2 regions of the Cellulosimicrobium sp. Marseille-Q8652 genome follow, and region 2 is predicted to be linked to the other one. Evidence: riboswitches for the same ligand, from Rfam matches in the RefSeq annotation. Region 2 holds a riboswitch; the other holds the start of a gene.
The links. A riboswitch is a leader RNA that binds a small molecule or an ion and turns the genes downstream of it on or off. The one in region 2 is predicted to bind S-adenosylmethionine.
Positions count from the first base shown of each region.

Region 1 (8,855 bases), 850 kb from region 2:
CGACCCGGCCGACGAGCCCCAGCCCTCCCCGAACCTCAGAAGGAGCCACCGACATGACCACGACGAGCGAGCAGGCGGCGCACAGCCCTCTCCCGACCGGCACCGAGGGCCGCGACATCCCCGGTCACGCGGGCGCGTTCGCGCGGTTCGTCGTGTCCCTGGCCCTCTTCGTCGGCGGCATCGTCCTCATGGGGTCGGGCATGTCGGTCGAGGCCACCTACGGCGCCTGGCTGTTCGTCGGCGGCATCGCCGCGTGCACGATCGCCTTCATGTGGCCGATGACGTTCACGGGCAACACCGAGCGCTGACCGCCTGCCCCGCAGGGCGCGCGAGGACGACAGGTCGCGAGGGAGAACCCCCCGAGGTTCGCCCTCGCGACCTGCGTCCTACCTCGTGACCTGCCGTACTACCTCGCCGGCTGCTCGAGCGTCGCGCGGACGGCCTTCGCCGCCTCGACGAGGTGCTCGAGCGACGGCACCGTCTCCTCGTAGCGGCGGGTCTTGAGCCCGCAGTCGGGGTTGACCCACACGACCTTCGGGTCGATCGACCTCACGGCGAGCTCGAGCAGCTCCGTGACCTCGCCGGCCGACGGCACGCGCGGGCTGTGGATGTCGTAGACGCCCGGCCCGATCCCGCGGTGATAGCCCGCCTCGGCGAGCTCGGGGACGATCTCCATGCGCGAGCGAGCCGCCTCGACCGACGTGACGTCGGCGTCGAGGCCGTCGATCGCCCCGATGACCTCGCCGAACTCCGAGTAGCACAGGTGCGTGTGGATCTGCGTCGCCGCCTCCACGCCCGACGTCGCGAGGCGGAACGACCGCACCGACCAGTCGAGGTACGCCGGCTGGTCGGCGCGCCGCAGCGGGAGGAGCTCGCGCAGCGCGGGCTCGTCGACCTGCACGATCCCGATGCCCGCCGCCTCGAGGTCCGCGATCTCGTCGCGCAGCGCGAGCCCGACCTGGTTCGCGGTGTCGCCGAGCGGCTGGTCGTCGCGCACGAACGACCACGCGAGGATCGTCACCGGCCCGGTGAGCATGCCCTTGACCGGCTTGTCGGTGAGCGACGCGGTGTACGCGGACCACTCGACCGTGATCGGTGCGGGACGCTGCACGTCGCCCCACAGCAGCGGCGGGCGCACGCAGCGCGACCCGTACGACTGCACCCAGCCGTTCGCGGTGACGGCGAACCCGTCGAGGTGCTCCGCGAAGTACTGGACCATGTCGTTGCGCTCGGGCTCGCCGTGCACGAGCACGTCGAGGCCCAGCTCCTCCTGCAGCGCGACGACGCGTGCGATCTCGTCGCGCATGGCCGCCGTGTAGTCGGCGTCCGAGAGCGCGCCCTTGGTCCACAGCGCGCGGGCGCGGCGGATCTCCGGGGTCTGCGGGAACGACCCGATGGTCGTGGTCGGCAGCGGCGGCAAGTTCAGGTGCTCCTGCTGGGCGGCCGCCCGTTCCGCGTACGGGCCGCGCGCGAAGTCCGCGTCGGACAGCGCGGCGGCGCGCTCGCGCACGGCGGGGACGACGACGCCCTCCGCGGCCGCGCGCGACGCGACGGCGGCGCTCGACGCGGCGAGCGCGTCGGCCACGGCCTCGCGGCCCTCCGTGAGGGCGCGGGCGAGCGTCGCGACCTCCCCGACCTTCTGGTCGGCGAACGCGAGCCACTCGCGCAGGCGGGGGTCGAGCGTCGTGCCCGGGGCCGTGCCCGGCTCGGCGAACGTCTCGTCCTCGACGTCGTGCGGCACGTGCAGCAGCGACGTCGACGTGCCGACGGCGACCGCTCCCAGGTCCGGTCCGGGCACGTACGCCTCGAGCAGGTCGAGCTTCGCGGCGAGGTCGGCGCGCCACACGTTGTGCCCGTCGATCACGCCGAGGACGAGGGTCTTTGTCCCGAGCCCCGAGGGCAGGCCGTCGGGAAGGTCGGCGGCGACGCCGTCGAGCGCGATCGCCTCGACGTCCGTTTCGGCCAGGACCGCAAGGAAGTCGAGAGACCGGCCGTCCGGACCCGGCGAGGTCTCGAGCCGCCCGTATGGCGCGGCGACGAGGATCGCGGGCCGCGTGTCGTCTGCCGAGGCCGGGTTCTCGCGGGACCCGGACGTCTGGTTGCCGTCCGACCCGGGGCTCCGCACGGGCTGGAGATCCGTGGCGAGCGCGCGGTACGCCCTCTCGACCGCCTCGGCGAGCTCCGCGGCGTCCGCCGAGTCCGTGACGAGGATCGGCTCGTCGAGCTGGACCCACGGCGCGCCCGCCGCGGCGAGCGCGCGCAGCAGGTCGGCGTAGGCGGCGACGACGTCGTCCAGGCGGTCGAGCGGCGAGTACCCGGCGGGGGCGTCGTCGGCGGCCTTCGACAGCGCGAGGAACGTCACCGGCCCGACGACGACCGGCCGGGTCACGACCCCGGCCTCCTTGGCCTCGACGAACTGGCGCACGACGTGGTCGTCGACGAACCGGATCGGGGTGTCCGGACCGATCTCGGGCACGAGGTAGTGGTAGTTCGTGTCGAACCACTTGGTCATCTCGAGGGGTGCCCGCGAGTCCTGGCCGCCGGTGCCGCGAGCGACCGCGAAGTACCCCGCGAGGTCGAGCCGGCCCTCGGCGTCGGTGAGCCCGGCGAACCGGGACGGCACGGCGCCGAGCATCGCGACGACGTCGAGCACCTGGTCGTAGGAGGAGAACGAGCCGGGGACGGACGCGTCGTCGGCGCCGAGGCCGAGGTCGACGAGCCGCCGCACGGTCGCGATCCGCAGGTCGCGCGCGGTGGCCTCGAGCTCGTCGGCGGTCGTGCGGCCGGCCCAGAAGGCCTCGACGGCCTTCTTGAGCTCACGCCGGCGCCCGATGCGCGGGTAGCCGAGGACGGTCCCGGCCGGAAAATGGGTAGGGGAGGGTACGGAAGCGGTCATGATCGAAACCTCTTGCTGGTCCTGAGGACCGGTCAGACGGGTGTGCCGCGTGAGGCGACGCCCGTCGTGGGCAGGGAGGTGCCGGTGACCCACGGCCCGCTGGCCAGGTCCGGACCGCCGGGGAGGTCGACGACAGCCGAGTCGTCGGTCCCGGGCGTCCCGCCGCCGAGGTGAACACCCTCGAGCAGGTCAAGAGCGGCGCGGTACTTGTTGAACGTGTACACGTGCAGGCCCGGCGCACCGGCGTCGAGGACGCGCTGCGCGAGGTCGGACGAGTACGCGATCCCGTAGGCGTGCTGCGCCTCGGGGTCGGGCAGGGCGTCGAGCGCGTCCAGCAGGCGCTGGGGTGCAGGGACGCCCGTGAGCTCCTCGACGCGACGGAGCCTGCGCGGCTCCGTCGTGGGCAGCAGCCCGGCGAGGACGGGGATCGTCACTCCGGCCGCACGGGCCTCGGCGACGAAGTCGGTGTACGACGACGCGTCGTAGAACAGCTGCGTGATCGCGAAGCTGGCGCCCGCCTGCTGCTTCTCGAGCAGGCGCTGCACCTCCTGGGTGCGCGTCGTGCCGGCGTCGCGGTTGCCGTCGACGAACGTCGCGACGGCGATCGTCAGGGGGCGGGCCGCGCCGCGCAGCGCGAGCGAGGGGTTCGCGGCGCAGCGCGACGCCTCGACCTCGCGCAGGAGCGCGACGAGCTCGAGGCTCGACCCCACGCCGTCCGGGGCCGGCCGCCAGTCCGGCTGGTCCTTCGGGGGGTCGCCCCGCAGCGCGAGGAAGCTCCGCACCCCGGCGTCGAGGAAGTCGGTGATGACGTCCTCGACGTGCTCGCGGGACGCCCCGACGCACGTGAGGTGCGCGATCGCGTGCACGGGCGTCCCGTGCAGGAGCCGGCCGATGACGTCGAGCGACGTCTTGCGGTCGGTGCCCGCCGCGCCGTACGTCACGGAGAGGAAGTCCGGCTGCGTCGCGACGAGCCGGCGCGCGGTCTCCCAGAACTTCGGCGCCGCGTCCGGGCGCCGCGGCGGCATGAGCTCGAACGAGACCGTGGGCCTCGCCGTCTCGGCGTGCGCGCGCCGGACGGCGTCGGCGACGCTCACGCCGCGACCTCGCGCGGGGGCTGCGCGGCGGGGCGCGCCGACGTGCGGACGGGAGCGCTCGCCGTCGGGCACGGAAGGCCCGGACGGTGCGCGAAGGATGCCTCGTTGACCATAGTCACTCCATCGACCCTGGCGTTAGCACCTTTGTCCTCGGGAGGCTTCCGTCGGCGGGTTGCTGCGGTGTCGTCGAGCCAGGACTCTCGACCGCTCTGGATGGTTCACCCGATCCTAAGCGGTATCCGCCATGCGGTCGAGGGCGCTCGTCAGGTGAGACGGGTGTGTCACGGGCGGCCGGGAGGCCGACGCGCGCGGCGGTCGGCGCGCGGCTCATCGGCGGGGGATCTCGGGCACGTGCAGCCGGCGCAGGATCCGGTCGGCCCGCAGCGGCGGCCCGCGGCGGTCCAGCCGCGACACGACGACGACCGTCGCCGTCGCGAGCGGGACGGTCCACGCGGCCGGCTGCCCGAGGAGCGCTCGCACCCATCCCGGCACGGCGTCGTCCCCGCCCGACGGCGCCACCCCGTAACCGGTGCCGATCGCGGACGAGGCGAGCAGCGCCGTCGCGCAGAGCACCGCGCCGACGACCATCCCGGCCACCGCGCCGCGGGCCGTGAGCCCGCGCCACCACACGCCGAGCAGGATCACCGGGGACAGCGCGGACGCGGCGAACACGAACACCGTGCCGACGCTCGTCACGAGGCCCTGCGGGATGGTGACGAGCGCGACGGCCAGCGGCACGAGGGTGCACGCGACGGCCGACCACCGGAACGAGCGGACCGTGCCGCCGAACAGGTCCTGGCTGACCACGCCGGCGAGCGCCACGACGAGCCCCGACGACGTGCCGAGGAACGCCGCGAACGCCCCGGCGACGACCAGCGCCGCGAGCAGCTCCCCGCCCGCTCCCGCGACGAGGCGCGTCGGGAGCGTGAGCACGACGGTGTCGGCGAGACCGGGCTCGGCGAGGTCCGGTGCGACGACGCGGGCGACGAGGCCCATCGTGCTCGACACCATGTAGAAGAGGCTGATCATGACGATGACGACGACGGTCGTGCGCCGCGCCGACCCGCCGTCGGGGCTCGTGTAGAAGCGCACGAGGACGTGGGGGAGGCCGATCGTGCCGAGCAGCAGGGCGAGCAGGAGCGACGTCGTGGCGTAGACGTCGGTCGCGGCGGGACCCTGCGCGTGGGGGAACACCACGGCCGGGTCGTGCGCGGTGGCGTCGGCGAGCGGGCCGCCGTCGGCCCCGAGCGCGAGGAGCAGGAACACGACCGGCACGGCGAGGGCGGTGAGCTTGACCCAGTACTGGAACGCCTGGACGTAGGTGATGGACCGCATGCCGCCCGCCGCGACGACGACGCACACGACCGCGGCGACGCCGACCGAGCCGACCCAGGGCGGGACGGGCGCGACGGCCGCGATGACGAGCGCCGCGCCGTGCAGCTGCGGGACCACGTAGAGCCACCCGATGACGAGCACGAGGACGCTCGTCACGCGGCGCGCGGTGACGGAGTCGAGACGCGCCTGGACGAAGTCGGGGATCGTGTAGGCGCCGCTGCGGCGCAGCGGCCCGGCGACGAACAGCAGCACGAGCAGGTAGCCCGCGGCGTACCCGACGGGGAACCAGAACGCCTCGGAGCCTGCGAGCAGCGCCAGCCCGGACAACCCGAGGAACGTCCCGGCCGAGAGGTACTCGCCGCTGATCGCCGACGCGTTCCACACCGGCCGGACCGTGCGCGACGCGACGAAGAAGTCGCTCGTCGTGCGGGAGATCCGCAGGCCGTAGACGCCGATGAGCACCGTCGCGAGCAGGAGCATCCCGACGGCCACGAGGGGCAGCGCGGTGCTCACTCGTCCTCCGCGGGCTGGTCCGCGGCCGCGCCGGGCTCCGCGAGCGCACGGAACCGCCGCTCGTTGCGGGCCGCCGCGACGGCGAACACGACGGCGAAGGCCACGATCACGGGGTAGAAGCCGTACGCGTGGACCAGCCAGGGCAGGGGAACCCCCGCGACGACGACGTCGTCGAGCGCGCTCGTCGTCGTGACGAGCAGGGCCAGCAGGAGGACCGCGACGAGGAACGTCCCCGCGCACGCGAGCCCGAGCCGGAGCTGGGCGCGCGCGAGGCTCCGGGCGTAGACCGTCGCGTCGTCTCCGGTGTCCACGGCCCGGGGCGGGCGCGCGGCGGTGCCCGACGGCGCGGCGTCGGGCCGGGGCCCAGGGTCGCCCGGGCCACCGGGGTGGCCGGGCGGGGCGGGGTCGGTCGAGCGCACGCGCACGCGTGGAGCGCGAACCCCGTGCTCGCCGCCGTCGGCGTCCTCGCCGGGGGTGCTCACGACGGCCGCCGGTGCGGCCGCAGCAGCGCGTCCCGGACTGCCGGGAGCATGCGGCGGCTCACGGGCACCTCGTGGCCGGCGACGACGAGCACGGGCCGTGGCCCTCCGAAGCGCGCGGCGGTGACCGCGCCGCGCTGCACGAGGTAGGAGCGGTGGACGCGCAGGAAGCCGGCCTCCGTCCAGCGCTCCTCGAGGTCGGTGATCGGCTCGCGCACGAGGTAGGAGTCCGTGTCCGTGACGAGCCGCGTGTAGTCGCCCTGCGCCTGGACCCAGCGCACGGCGCTGCGGCGCACGACCCGGGTGGTCTGGCCGACGGTCACGGCGAGGGTCTCGTCGCCGGGGGTCGCGTCACCGGCCGGGGGCCGCCGGCCGCCCTCCGCGGGCGCGCGGCGTCCCTCGTCGGGTGCGGGCGGCCGGTCCGACGACGGCGCGGCAGGTGGCGCGGGCCGCTCGGCCTCGACCCGCGCGACGACGCGCTCGACGGCGCGCGCGAGCCGCTCGCGCCGCACGGGCTTGAGGACGTAGTCGACGACCTCGAGGTCGAAGGCCTCGAGCGCGCGCGCCTCGTCCGCGGTGACGAGCACGACGGCGGGACGGTGCGCGAACCGCGACAGGGCCCGCGCGAGGTCCAGACCGCTGAGGCCGGGCATGTGGATGTCGAGGAACGCGGCGTCGAGCCGTTCCTCGGCGAGGACGCGCAGAGCCTCCGAGCCGGTGGCCGCCGTGCGCACGGACCGGACGTGCGGGTCGGCGCCGAGGAGTCGGGCGAGGTCGTCGAGCACCGGGCGCTCGTCGTCGGCGACGAGGACGTCGAGCGTCGGCCCGTCCGTCGTGCCGGGGGGTGCCGTCACGGGCGGGCCTCGGTCTCGTGCAGGGGCTGCGAGAGCGGGATGCGCATCCGCACCATGGTGCCGGAGCCGGGAGCGGTCTCGATCTCCAGCGCGTGGTCGTCGCCGTAGAGCTGGCGCACGCGGGTGTCGACGTTGCGCAGGCCGACGTGGCCCGCGCGGTCCCCGACGAGCACGGCGTGCAGCGTCGCGGGGTCCGTGCCGACGCCGTCGTCCTCGACCGTGATCTCCGTCCGGGTGCCCTCCGCGCGGGCGGTGATGACGATCGTCCCGCCCTCCTCGCGCGGCTCGAGCCCGTGCCGCACCGCGTTCTCGACGAGCGGCTGGACCGACAGGAACGGGATCGTGGTGGCCAGCACCTCGGGGGCGATCCGCAGCGTCACGGTGAGGCGCTCGCCGAAGCGTGCGCGCTCGAGCTCGACGTACGAGTGGATGCTGCGGAGCTCGTCGGCGAGCGTCGTGAAGTCGCCGCGGTCCCGGAACGAGTACCGCGTGAAGTCGGCGAAGTCGAGCACGAGGTCGCGGGCCCGCTCGGGGTCCGTGCTGATGAACGCGGCGATCGCGCCGAGCGCGTTGTAGACGAAGTGCGGGCTGATCTGCGCGCGCAGCGCCCGCAGCTCGGCCTCGGCGAGCGCCGTGCGCGACGCCTCCAGCTCGCCGAGCTCGAGCTGGGCGGCGCACCACTGCGCGACCTCCTCCGTGGCGCGCACGAGCGGCGGGCGCACGCGGCCGGCGAACGCGACGACGGCACCGACGACCTCGTCGCCCGCGACCACCGGCGCGCCGACGGCCTCGCGCACGGCGTACGACCCCACGTCGACCGTGCCCGACGACGCCGCGGGCGTCGCGGGCCCGTCCCGCTCCGTGGAGACCTGGCGCCGACCGGTCGCGACGACGCGCTCGGCGACGCGCCGCGCGTCGGGCACGAGGTGCGACGGTCCGTCGAGCGCCAGGACGCCGTCGCGCGTGACGATCGCCAGGGCGTCGCAGCCGAGGAGGCTCCGCAGGGAGCGCGCGGCGCGGCGGACGTCGTCGCCGTCGAGCCCGTCGCGCAGGTGGGTCGCGGCGCGCGACGCGAGGTGGAGCGTGCGGAACGTGGCCTGCTCGGAGTCGCTGCCGAGCTCGCGCGTGCCGCGGGCGAACCGGAGCGCGAGGACGAGGCCCGCGGTGAGCAGGACGCCCACGACGAGGCCGACGGCGACGCCGGCGAGCACGGGCCCGGTCATGCAGCGATCGTAACGAGGCGCGGCCGCGGACCGGTGTTCGCCGAGCACGACCTGAGGGCCGTCATCGGCGTGATGACGACCCTCAGGTCGTGGTCGACGGAGCGTGGCGTCGTGCTCGGCCGCGAGGGCGTCAGCAGCAGCGCGACCCCGGGTTGGCGTCCTGGTCCGCCATGCGCGCGCGCCAGAACTCGCGCTCGCTGACGACGTCGCACCCCGGGTGCGCGGCCCGGTGGTGCGCGACGTAGGTGGGGTACGCGTCGTCGCCCATGAGCTGTCGCACGTACCAGCGGACGGCGCGCGCGGCGTCGCGCAGGCGCCGGCCCGCGGTGCGGAGCCCCGCCACGACGGTCGCTCGGACCGTCGTGGCGGAGCCCTGCGTGTCCTGTCGCACCGTCACCGGTGCCCCGTCGCGACAGGACGCCTGTCGGACGGCAGCGCCGCCCAGTCCTTCTCGAGGGCCT
Region 1 covers NZ_CBCOPS010000001.1:1,843,019-1,851,873, forward strand. The annotation lists gene ACWPWV_RS08105 (hypothetical protein) at 54-308, shown strand; gene metE (5-methyltetrahydropteroyltriglutamate--homocysteine S-methyltransferase) at 407-2,896, opposite strand; gene ACWPWV_RS08115 (methylenetetrahydrofolate reductase) at 2,929-3,990, opposite strand; SAM riboswitch class I at 4,108-4,210, opposite strand; gene ACWPWV_RS08120 (sodium/solute symporter) at 4,318-5,838, opposite strand; gene ACWPWV_RS08125 (heavy metal transporter) at 5,835-6,320, opposite strand; gene ACWPWV_RS08130 (LytR/AlgR family response regulator transcription factor) at 6,317-7,171, opposite strand; gene ACWPWV_RS08135 (histidine kinase) at 7,168-8,394, opposite strand; gene ACWPWV_RS08140 (YbdD/YjiX family protein) at 8,525-8,791, opposite strand; gene ACWPWV_RS08145 (carbon starvation CstA family protein) at 8,788-8,855, opposite strand, start outside.
Region 1: another riboswitch for S-adenosylmethionine. It lies ahead of ACWPWV_RS08115 (methylenetetrahydrofolate reductase); the one in region 2 lies ahead of ACWPWV_RS04375 (aminotransferase class V-fold PLP-dependent enzyme).

Region 2 (8,855 bases):
GCGGGAGGTCGACCACCGTCGGGTCGGCGTGCAGCGCGGCGACCGCGTCCTCGACGCGCCGCGCCGGGTCCGACCCGGGCACGCGGGCGAGCAGGCGCCGCCACAGCTCGGGCTGCCACGCGAGGTCCCCCGGCACGTCCACGGCCCGCGTCCTGCGCGGCCCGGGTGCCGCGGCGTCGGCGTCTGCCGACCACGCGAGCACGACGTCGGGTCGCTGCCGCGCGTAGTCGACCAACAGGTCCGCCACGCGCCGGGCGAGCGTCAGCCGACGGCCGCGCCGCACCTCGTCGCCCGGGTCGCCGACGTAGCGCGCGAGGGGCGCCGCCCACGGCTCGGCGAGATGGGCGTCGAGCACCTCCAGCACCGTCCACGCGAGACGTTCGGGCCGCCACGGGTCGTCGGCGGGCTCCACCCCGGTGAGGTCGGCGACGACCTGCTCGACCAGCCGCCGCGGCCCGCGGAAGTCGACGTTGGCGCACACGCCGGACGCGCCGTCGCGCGCGCCCGCGGCCACGCCGGTCGGCACGCCGAGGTGGTGGGACAGCCGCTGCGCGAGCCAGCGCTCCACACCGCGGGTGGGGACGGCGACGACGTCCGTTGCGAACGGGTCGTCCAGCGGGTCGGCGAGGAGACGCGCGAGCGGCTCGACGAGCGCGTCGGCACGCTCGGAGCGGTGCACGTGCAGCACGGAGGTGCCCCCTCGACTCTGTCCACGGCCGGCCACCGTGGGCCGTCGCACCGGCCGGACCGCCGGGCGCTACGAGGAGGCTACGAGGTGCGACCGACACCGTCGAACCGCGGTCCACAGGGACGTCGCGGACGCGTCCGTGCTCAGCGCCCGACTCGCGGACGAGCGGGCCACGTGCAGGCGGCCAGGAGTCGTCGCACGACCGGGATCAGCGTCACCCCGCGGAAGATCGCGTAGCCGACGACCGTCCCGAGCGTGTTGGGCAGCAGGTCGTCGACGTCGAACACGCGGCCGTTGCTGACGGTCAGGTCGCCGACGAGCTGGACGACCTCGACGGACAGGCTCACGAGGAAGCCCGCCACGGCGACCCGGGGAGCGGAGATGCCGGCGGACAGCAGCGGCAGGAGGAACCCGAGCGGCACGAACAGCAGCAGGTTGAGCCACATGCCGTACAGGTCGTCGGAGGCGAACGGGACGAGGTTGACCCACACGTGCCACGGCACGTCCGTGTCCGGGTGCTTCGGCCCGACCGGGTACGGCAGCAGCACGGTGTCGAGCACGGCGGCGGCGTACGCGCACGTCAGCAGCCCGGTCGCCAACCGAGCGGGTGTGGCTGCCCCTCGACGCCGCAGAAGCCGCACCACGGCCACGACGGAGACGATGAGGAAGGGCACGAGCACCCAGAGCGCGGGGATCTCGTCGCCGGAGTACGTCACGGTGACGATGGTAGGAGCAGGCACCGCTCACGTCGGACGGGTGCCGCTCCCGTCCACCGCGCCGACCGCGCGCGCGACGAAGACCCACTCCCGGCCGGGGCGGTCCGGGGCGTCGCGCACGTCCTCGACGACGAACCCGCACGCGGCGAGCGACGCCTCGACCTCCTCGCGGGAACGGAACCGCAGCGTCGAGTCCGAGCGGAGCACGCGCCCGTCGGGCAGGACGGTCGTGTCGTGGAACGACACGAGCGGGAACGCGACGTCCGTCAGCTCGGTCCAGCTCTCGACGACCCCGACCCCGGGGACGTCGACCCGGACGAACGTCTCGTCGCGCACCCACCCCTCCCACGCCCGACGCGCGGGAACGCGCGTCTCGAGGACCACGTGACCGCCCGGGACGAGGGCCGCGCGCACGCCGCGCAGCGTCGCGGTCCACGCGTCGTCGGTCAGGAACACCTGCGCGACGTTCGCCGTCATCGTCGCGAGGTCGACCTGCAGCGGCGGGACCGTCGGCAGCGTGGCTGCGTCGCCGTGGAGCCAGCGCACGCCGGCGGCCCCGGGCTTGGCCCGCGCGACGTCGAGCGACGCGCCCGCCGGGTCCACGCCGACCACGTCGATCCCGCGCAGCGCGAGCAGGCACGCGAACGTCCCGGTGCCGCAGCCGACGTCCAGGACCGACCGTGCGCCCAGCTCGTCGACGATCGCCACGTACGCATCGAGGTCGGAGCGGTCCGGGTCGAGCGGGTCGTACAGCGCGGCCAGGGTCGGGTCGTCGAAGATCGCGTCGGGCACGACCGCGACGCTAGGCGCACGGCTTGCCGTCGTCCACGGCAATGTGCGCGTCGGCCACGTCCGGGTGGGAGGCGCCGGTCAGGCGTGGAGCGCCTGCTCGACGTCCTCGATCACGTCGAGCGGGTCCTCGAGCCCGACCGACAGCCGGACCGTCGTCTCCGCGATCCCGACCGCCGCGCGGCCCTCGGGCCCGAGCTTGCGGTGCGTCGTCGTCGCCGGGTGGGTGATCAACGACTTGGCGTCGCCCAGGTTGTTCGAGATGTCGACGACCTGCAGCGCGTCGAGGAACGTGAACGCACGCTTCTTGGCGGTCTCCGGGTCGGTCCCCTCGGGCACGGCGAGGTCGAACGTGACGACCGTCCCGCCACCCGTCTGCTGCGAGCGCGCCAGCTCGCGCTGCGGGTGCGACGCGAGGAACGGGTAGCGCACGCGGCCGATCCCGGGGAGCTGCTCCAGCGCCTCGGCCACGCGCTCGGCGCTCGCGTTCTGCGCGGCGACGCGTACCGGCATCGTCTCCAGCCCCTTGAGCAGGACCCACGCGTTGAAGGCCGAGAGGGTCGGGCCCGTGTTGCGGATGAACGTCTGCACCGGCCCGCCGATGTACTCCTCGGACCCGAGGATCGCCCCGCCGAGCACGCGCCCCTGCCCGTCGATGTGCTTCGTCGCGGAGTACACGACGACGTCCGCGCCGAGCTCGAGCGGCTTCTGCATGAGGGGCGTCGCGAACACGTTGTCGAGCACCACGACCGCGCCCGCGGCGTGCGCGAGCTCGCTCACGCGCCGCGCGTCGACGATGTCCTGCATGGGGTTGGACGGCGTCTCGAAGAACACGACGTCCGCCGGCGTCGAGAGCGCCTCCTCCCACTGCGACAGCACGTGGCCGTCGACGTAGTCGGTCCGCACGCCCCACTTGGCGAAGATCTCGTCGAAGATCACGACGCTCGACCCGAACAGCGCGCGCGCCGCGACGATCCGCGACCCGGACCGCACGAGCGCCGCGAGCGAGGTGAACACGGCCGACATGCCCGACGCCGTCGCGTAGCACGCCTGTGCGCCCTCGATGAGGCGCAGCCGCTCCTCGAACGTGTGCACGGTCGGGTTGCCGTACCGGGAGTACACGAACCGGTCGAGCTCGCCCTTGAAGGCGGCCTCGGCGTCGGACGCGCGGTCGTACGTGTAGCCCTGCGTGAGGAACAGCGCCTCGGACGTCTCCTGGAACTCCGTGCGCGCGTTGCCGCCCCGCACGGCGAGCGTCGCGGGACGGGCGCTCGCGGGCAGCGGCTTGCGGCCCGAGCCGCCCGCGACGTGCCCGGTGCCGTCTCCCGCGCTCATCGCGCGGTGCCGCCCTCGGCGGCGGAGTACGAGGTGACGGGCAGGCCGCGCACCTTCCAGCCCTCGGCGTCGCGCGCGCCGCTGAACCCGGGCGCGCCCTCGAACCCCTCGAGCACGTTGTAGGACGGCCCGAGACCGGCCGCGGTCGCCGCGCGCGCGGCGCCGATCGAGCGCTGGCCGGAGCGGCACAGGAACACGACGGGTCGCTCGTCGCCCGGGGCGAGGCCCGCCTCGGCGAGCCGGTCCACGAACGCGGGGTTGGGCCCGGACGGCGTCACCCACTCGTCGAAGACGACCTCGCGGCCGAGCTGCGCGACGTCGGGCACGCCGACGGTGCGCCACTCGCCCTCGGTGCGGACGTCCACGAGGACGGCGCGCTCGTCGGCGGCGAGCAGGTCCCACGCCTCCCGGGGCGTGATGTCGCCGGCGTAGCCGGCGGCGGGACGGGGGGTCAGGTCGCTCATGGGATCTCCTCCATCGGTCGTGGCAGTAGCACCCTCGCCCGTGCCTGCGCCGCCGGTGGTGCTCCGGCCGGCGCGGACCCGGGGGGTTGCTGCGGCGTCGACGTGCCACGTCACTCGGCCGCTCCGGATGGTTGATCGGATCGTACGTCACCCTGCCCGGCGCCCGGAACGCCCGTCTCGCCCCGTGGAAGCCACCTCGTGCACGACCGGCGTCCCGCGATGCGAGACCCCCTGCCCACCGGTTGACACGGTCGCGACGCCTCCCACATCCTGGGTGACAGGTCATGAGTGCCAGCGTGAAACCCCGGTTTGCTGGCCGGCAACCCTCCTCTCGCGGCGGGGTGCCCCGGGTGACGACCGGGCCGCACGCCGACCGGCGTGCGGCAAGCGCGGGGAGCACCTCCCCGACACGACCTCGGAGGACCGTGCCATGCCTGCTCTCGCCGAACTCTCCTGTCCGCCGGCCGCCCCGGTCCTCCGCGCGCAGGACGTCGCCGCGCTGCCGCCCGTGCTCCCCGTCGTGGGCGCCGACACGCTCGTCCCGCTCGTCGACGGCCGCAGCGTCCCGTACGCGAACCTCGACGTCGCGGCGTCGGCACCCGCGCTCCGGTCCGTGGCCGACCGCGTCACCGAGGTGCTGCCGCTCTACGCGAGCGTCCACCGGGGCGCCGGGTACCTGTCGCAGGTCTCCACCGCGCTCTACGAGGCCGCGCGCCGCACGATCGGGGCGTTCGTGGGCGCGCGGACGGACGACGTCACGGTCGTCACGCGCAACACCACCGACTCGCTCAACCTCCTCGCGGGCTGCGTCCCCGCGAACGCGGACGGCACGCCCGGTCGCGTGCTCGTCCTCGACGTCGAGCACCACGCGAACCTCCTGCCCTGGCAGCGCACGGGCGGCGCGACCGTGCTCGCGGGCGGCGTGAGCGTCGCCGAGACGCTGTCGGGCCTGCGCGCCGAGCTCGCGCGCTTCGACTACGCGCTGCTCGCGGTGACCGGCGCGTCGAACGTCACGGGTGAGTCCCTGCCGGTCGAGCAGGTCGTCCGGCTCGCGCACGACGCCGGTGCCCGGGTGGTGCTCGACGGCGCCCAGCTCGTCCCGCACCGCGGGTTCTCGCTCGCCGGGACCGGCGTCGACTACGTCGCCTTCTCCGGCCACAAGACCTACGCGCCGTTCGGCGCGGGCGCGCTCGTCGGGCGCCGGGACTGGCTCGACGCGGGCACGCCGTACCTCGCGGGCGGGGGCGCGGTGCGCCAGGTGCGCGTCGACGGCACGGCGTGGCAGACGGCGCCCGCGCGCCACGAGGCCGGCTCGCCCAACGTCGTGGGCGCCGTCGCGCTCGCGGCGGCGTGCGACGCGCTCGCGGGCCTCGACCCGGCCGCCCTGCACGAGCACGAGGCCGCGCTGCGGAGCGCGCTCGTCGACGGGCTGTCGCGGATCGACGGCGTGCGCGTGGTGAGCGTGTGGCCCGACGCGGTCGACCCGGTCGGTGTCGTGACGTTCTCCGTGACGGGCCACGACCCGGGGCTCGTCGCCGCCTACCTGTCCGCGGAGCACGGCATCGGCGTGCGCGACGGCCGGTTCTGCGCGCACCCGCTGCTGGCGCGGCTCGGCCACGACGGCGGCGCGATCCGCGCGTCGGTGGGCGTGGGGACGCGCGGGGAGGAGGTCGCGCGCCTCGTCGCCGCCGTCCGCGCCTACGTCGAGGACGGCCCGACGGTGGCGTACGCGGTGGTCGACGGGTGCTGGACCGTCGTCGACGACCCGCGCCCGGTGCCGTCGGGGTCCGGCCTGGACGGGCTGTTCGCGACCGCCGCGGCCGGCCTCCTCGCCGACGCCGCGGCGTGCGGCCCGGCGGACTGAGGGTCGGGAGGACGGCGCGCCGGCCGTCCTCGCGCGAGCGTGTTCACCGGACCGTCGACGAGCGTTGTCCACGACGTCGCCGAACCCTCTGTGCGCGGCGGCCGGCGTGTGCTCTGATGTGCGCCGTGCTGCACGACGTCGTCCTCACGGGGATGGCTTCCGCCGGGAACCGCTGGCCCCGGAGCGCGCTGGACCGCTCACCGGCTCCTGACCCCGGCGACCTCACGCGTCGGCCCGGACGCGACGAGGGCCCCGCCTCGTGGCGGGACCCTCGTGATGCGCAGCTGTGGTCCGAGGACCACGGGTCCGACTACTTGAAGGCGTCGCGGACGTCGTCGCCGGCCTGCTTGACGTTGGCCTTGGACTGCTCGCCCTTGCCCTCCGCCTCGAGGCGCTCGTCGTCCTTCGCCTTGCCGGTGGTCTCCTTGATCTTGCCCTTGGCCTCTTCGGCAGCGTGCTCGATCTTGTCACCGAGTCCCATGGGGATCTCCTCTCGTCGGTTGTCCCGACCGTAGGCACGTTCTCGCGTGCCCGCACGCGCTGAGACGTCGTGCCGCACGGAGACCGTCCGTGGTGGGATGTCCCCCGTGCAGCACGACACCCGGCTCGACGGCTTCGGCGTCCGGCTCGTCCCGCTCGCCGAGCACCACGCGCCCGCGCTCGGCGCCCTCGTCGACGACGGGATCTGGGCGGGCATGTCGAGCCCGACGCCGCGGGGTGACGAGGCCATGACCGCGTACGTGCGCGACGCCGTCGCGGCGCCGGGCCGGCTCGCGTTCGCGGTCCTCGGGCCCGCGCCGGACGCCGACGCCCGGACGGGCGTACCCGACGACGCGTGGCAGGTCCGGGGGAGCACGTCGCTCTACGAGTGGGTCCCGGCGCAGGGCAGGGTCGAGCTCGGCTCGACGTTCTACGCCCGGCGGTGGTGGGGTGGCGCGACGAACCCGGCGTGCAAGTACCTGCTGCTGCGGCACGCGTTCGACGAGCTCGGGGTGACCCGGGTCGCGCTGCGCGCCGACGCCCGCAACGCCCGGTCGATCGGCGCGATCACCCGGCTCGGCGCGCAGCCGGAGGGCGTGCTGCGCAGCCACCGCGTGGCACCGGACGGGTCGCGCCAGGACACGGCGTACTTCTCGATCCTGCTCGACGAGTGGCCGCCGGTCCGCGACGGGCTGCTCGCCCGCCTGCGCGCGTCCTGACCGGCGGCTCGACCCTCTCGTGGGCGGCGTGATCCGCGTCGTGGGTACGCCTGTGGACGACCGCGGTGGCCGGTGCGACGTCGCGACGGTGACGAGGTCCGCCGTGGTCAGCGTGGGACGACCGTGCCCGACAGGTGCAGCCGGCCCGTGCGGTCCCAGGCCAGGAAGGTGAGGCCTGCGTCCCGGTTGCCCGCGCCCTGGGGCTCGGCCGGCGCGACCTGCGCGACGGCGTCGCGCACCTCGGGGCTCACGCTCGCGGTCGGGCGGACGGCGACGTCGACCGTGCTCGGCAGGAGGACCGGCCTGGCGAACGTGACGGTCCAGTCGTACGTCTCGCCCCGCGCCGGGCCCGCAGCGGCGAGCGCGCGCGCTGCCGTGTACATGCCGTGGGCGATCGCCCGGGGAAACCCGAACGCCTTCGCGCCGAGCGCGGACGTGTGGATGGGGTTGCGGTCGCCCGACACGGCGGCGTACGCGCGACCGGTCCCTGGCCCGAGCGACCAGCACGCCGTCGGGAGCGGCGGCACGAACGTGTCGGTGCCGGAGGCCGCCGGAGCGTCCTCGTGGCCCGGCTCCTCGGGGAGACGCACGCCCTTCGCCAGGTAGGTCGAGACGCCGCGGTACGCGAGCGTCGTCGCGGGCAGCCCGGAGCCGGCCGCCCGTTCCGCGTCCGTGCGCTCGACCGAGATCTCGGTGACGAGGTCCACCTGGGCGCCCCGCCGGTGCGGGCGCAGGTCGCGGGCCCACGCGCGGACCTCGAGCGAGTCGCCGAGGCGTACCGGGCGCACGACGGACACCGAGTTCGCGAGGTGCACCATGCCGAGCAGCGGCAGCGGGAAGTCCCCCCGCACCATGAGCGCCGTCGCGAGCGGGAAGCCCAGCACGTGGAGGTAGCCGGCCGGCAGCACGTCGGACGGCGCCTCGCCCACGACCTCGGCGTACCGCGCGAGGTGCTCGGCGCTGCCGACGGCGCCGGGGACGGCCTCGTCGCCCGTCGGGACTCCCGCGACGCGGTGCACGACGTCGGGCAGGGCGAGGACGTCGTGGCCCCGGCGGGGCAGGCGGCGCGCGGCCGCCAGGCGGGCCGACGCCGCGACCCCGCGAGCGTAGAGACCGCCGAGACCGGGGACCGCGGGCAGCGTCTCGACCCGCTCCTGCGGGGCGGCCGTCACCGGCCCACCATGCTCTGCCCGCACACGCGCAGCACCTGACCGTTCACGCCCGCCGCGTCGGGGGAGGCGAGGAACGCGATCGCCTCGGCGACGTCCACGGGCTGCCCGCCCTGCTGGAGCGACGAGACGCGGCGCGCCACCTCGCGCGTGACGAACGGGATCGACGCGGTCATCTCCGTCTCGATGAACCCCGGCGCGACGGCGTTCGCGGTGCCGCCAGGACCGGCCGGACCCTCGAGGAGACGCGCGAAGGCGCGCGTGTGCCCGATGACGCCCGCCTTCGAGAACGCGTAGTTCGCCTGACCGCGGTTGCCCGCGATGCCGCTCGTCGACGCGAGCGACACGATGCGCGGCTCGCCCGAGAACCCGTTGGCGCCGAGCAGGTACTCCGTGATGCGCACCTGCGCGGCCAGGTTCACGGAGACCACGGCGTCCCACTTGTCGGCGGACATGTTGGCGAGCAGCTTGTCGCGCAGGATGCCGGCGTTGTGCACGAGGACGTCGAGACCACCGTGGCGTGCCCGGGCGTGCTCGAGGATGCGGGCGCCCGCGTCGTCGGAGGTCACGTCGAGCTGGAGCGCGGTGCCCCCGATCTCGTTGGCGACCTTCGCGAGCGACTCGCCCGCGG
Region 2 covers NZ_CBCOPS010000001.1:991,703-1,000,557, reverse strand. The annotation lists gene recC (exodeoxyribonuclease V subunit gamma) at 1-688, opposite strand, end outside; gene ACWPWV_RS04395 (VanZ family protein) at 832-1,404, opposite strand; gene ACWPWV_RS04390 (class I SAM-dependent methyltransferase) at 1,432-2,196, opposite strand; gene ACWPWV_RS04385 (O-succinylhomoserine sulfhydrylase) at 2,275-3,528, opposite strand; gene ACWPWV_RS04380 (rhodanese-like domain-containing protein) at 3,525-3,992, opposite strand; SAM riboswitch class IV at 4,273-4,388, shown strand; gene ACWPWV_RS04375 (aminotransferase class V-fold PLP-dependent enzyme) at 4,423-5,856, shown strand; gene ACWPWV_RS04370 (CsbD family protein) at 6,167-6,337, opposite strand; gene ACWPWV_RS04365 (GNAT family N-acetyltransferase) at 6,435-7,055, shown strand; gene ACWPWV_RS04360 (MaoC/PaaZ C-terminal domain-containing protein) at 7,163-8,227, opposite strand; gene ACWPWV_RS04355 (3-oxoacyl-ACP reductase) at 8,224-8,855, opposite strand, start outside.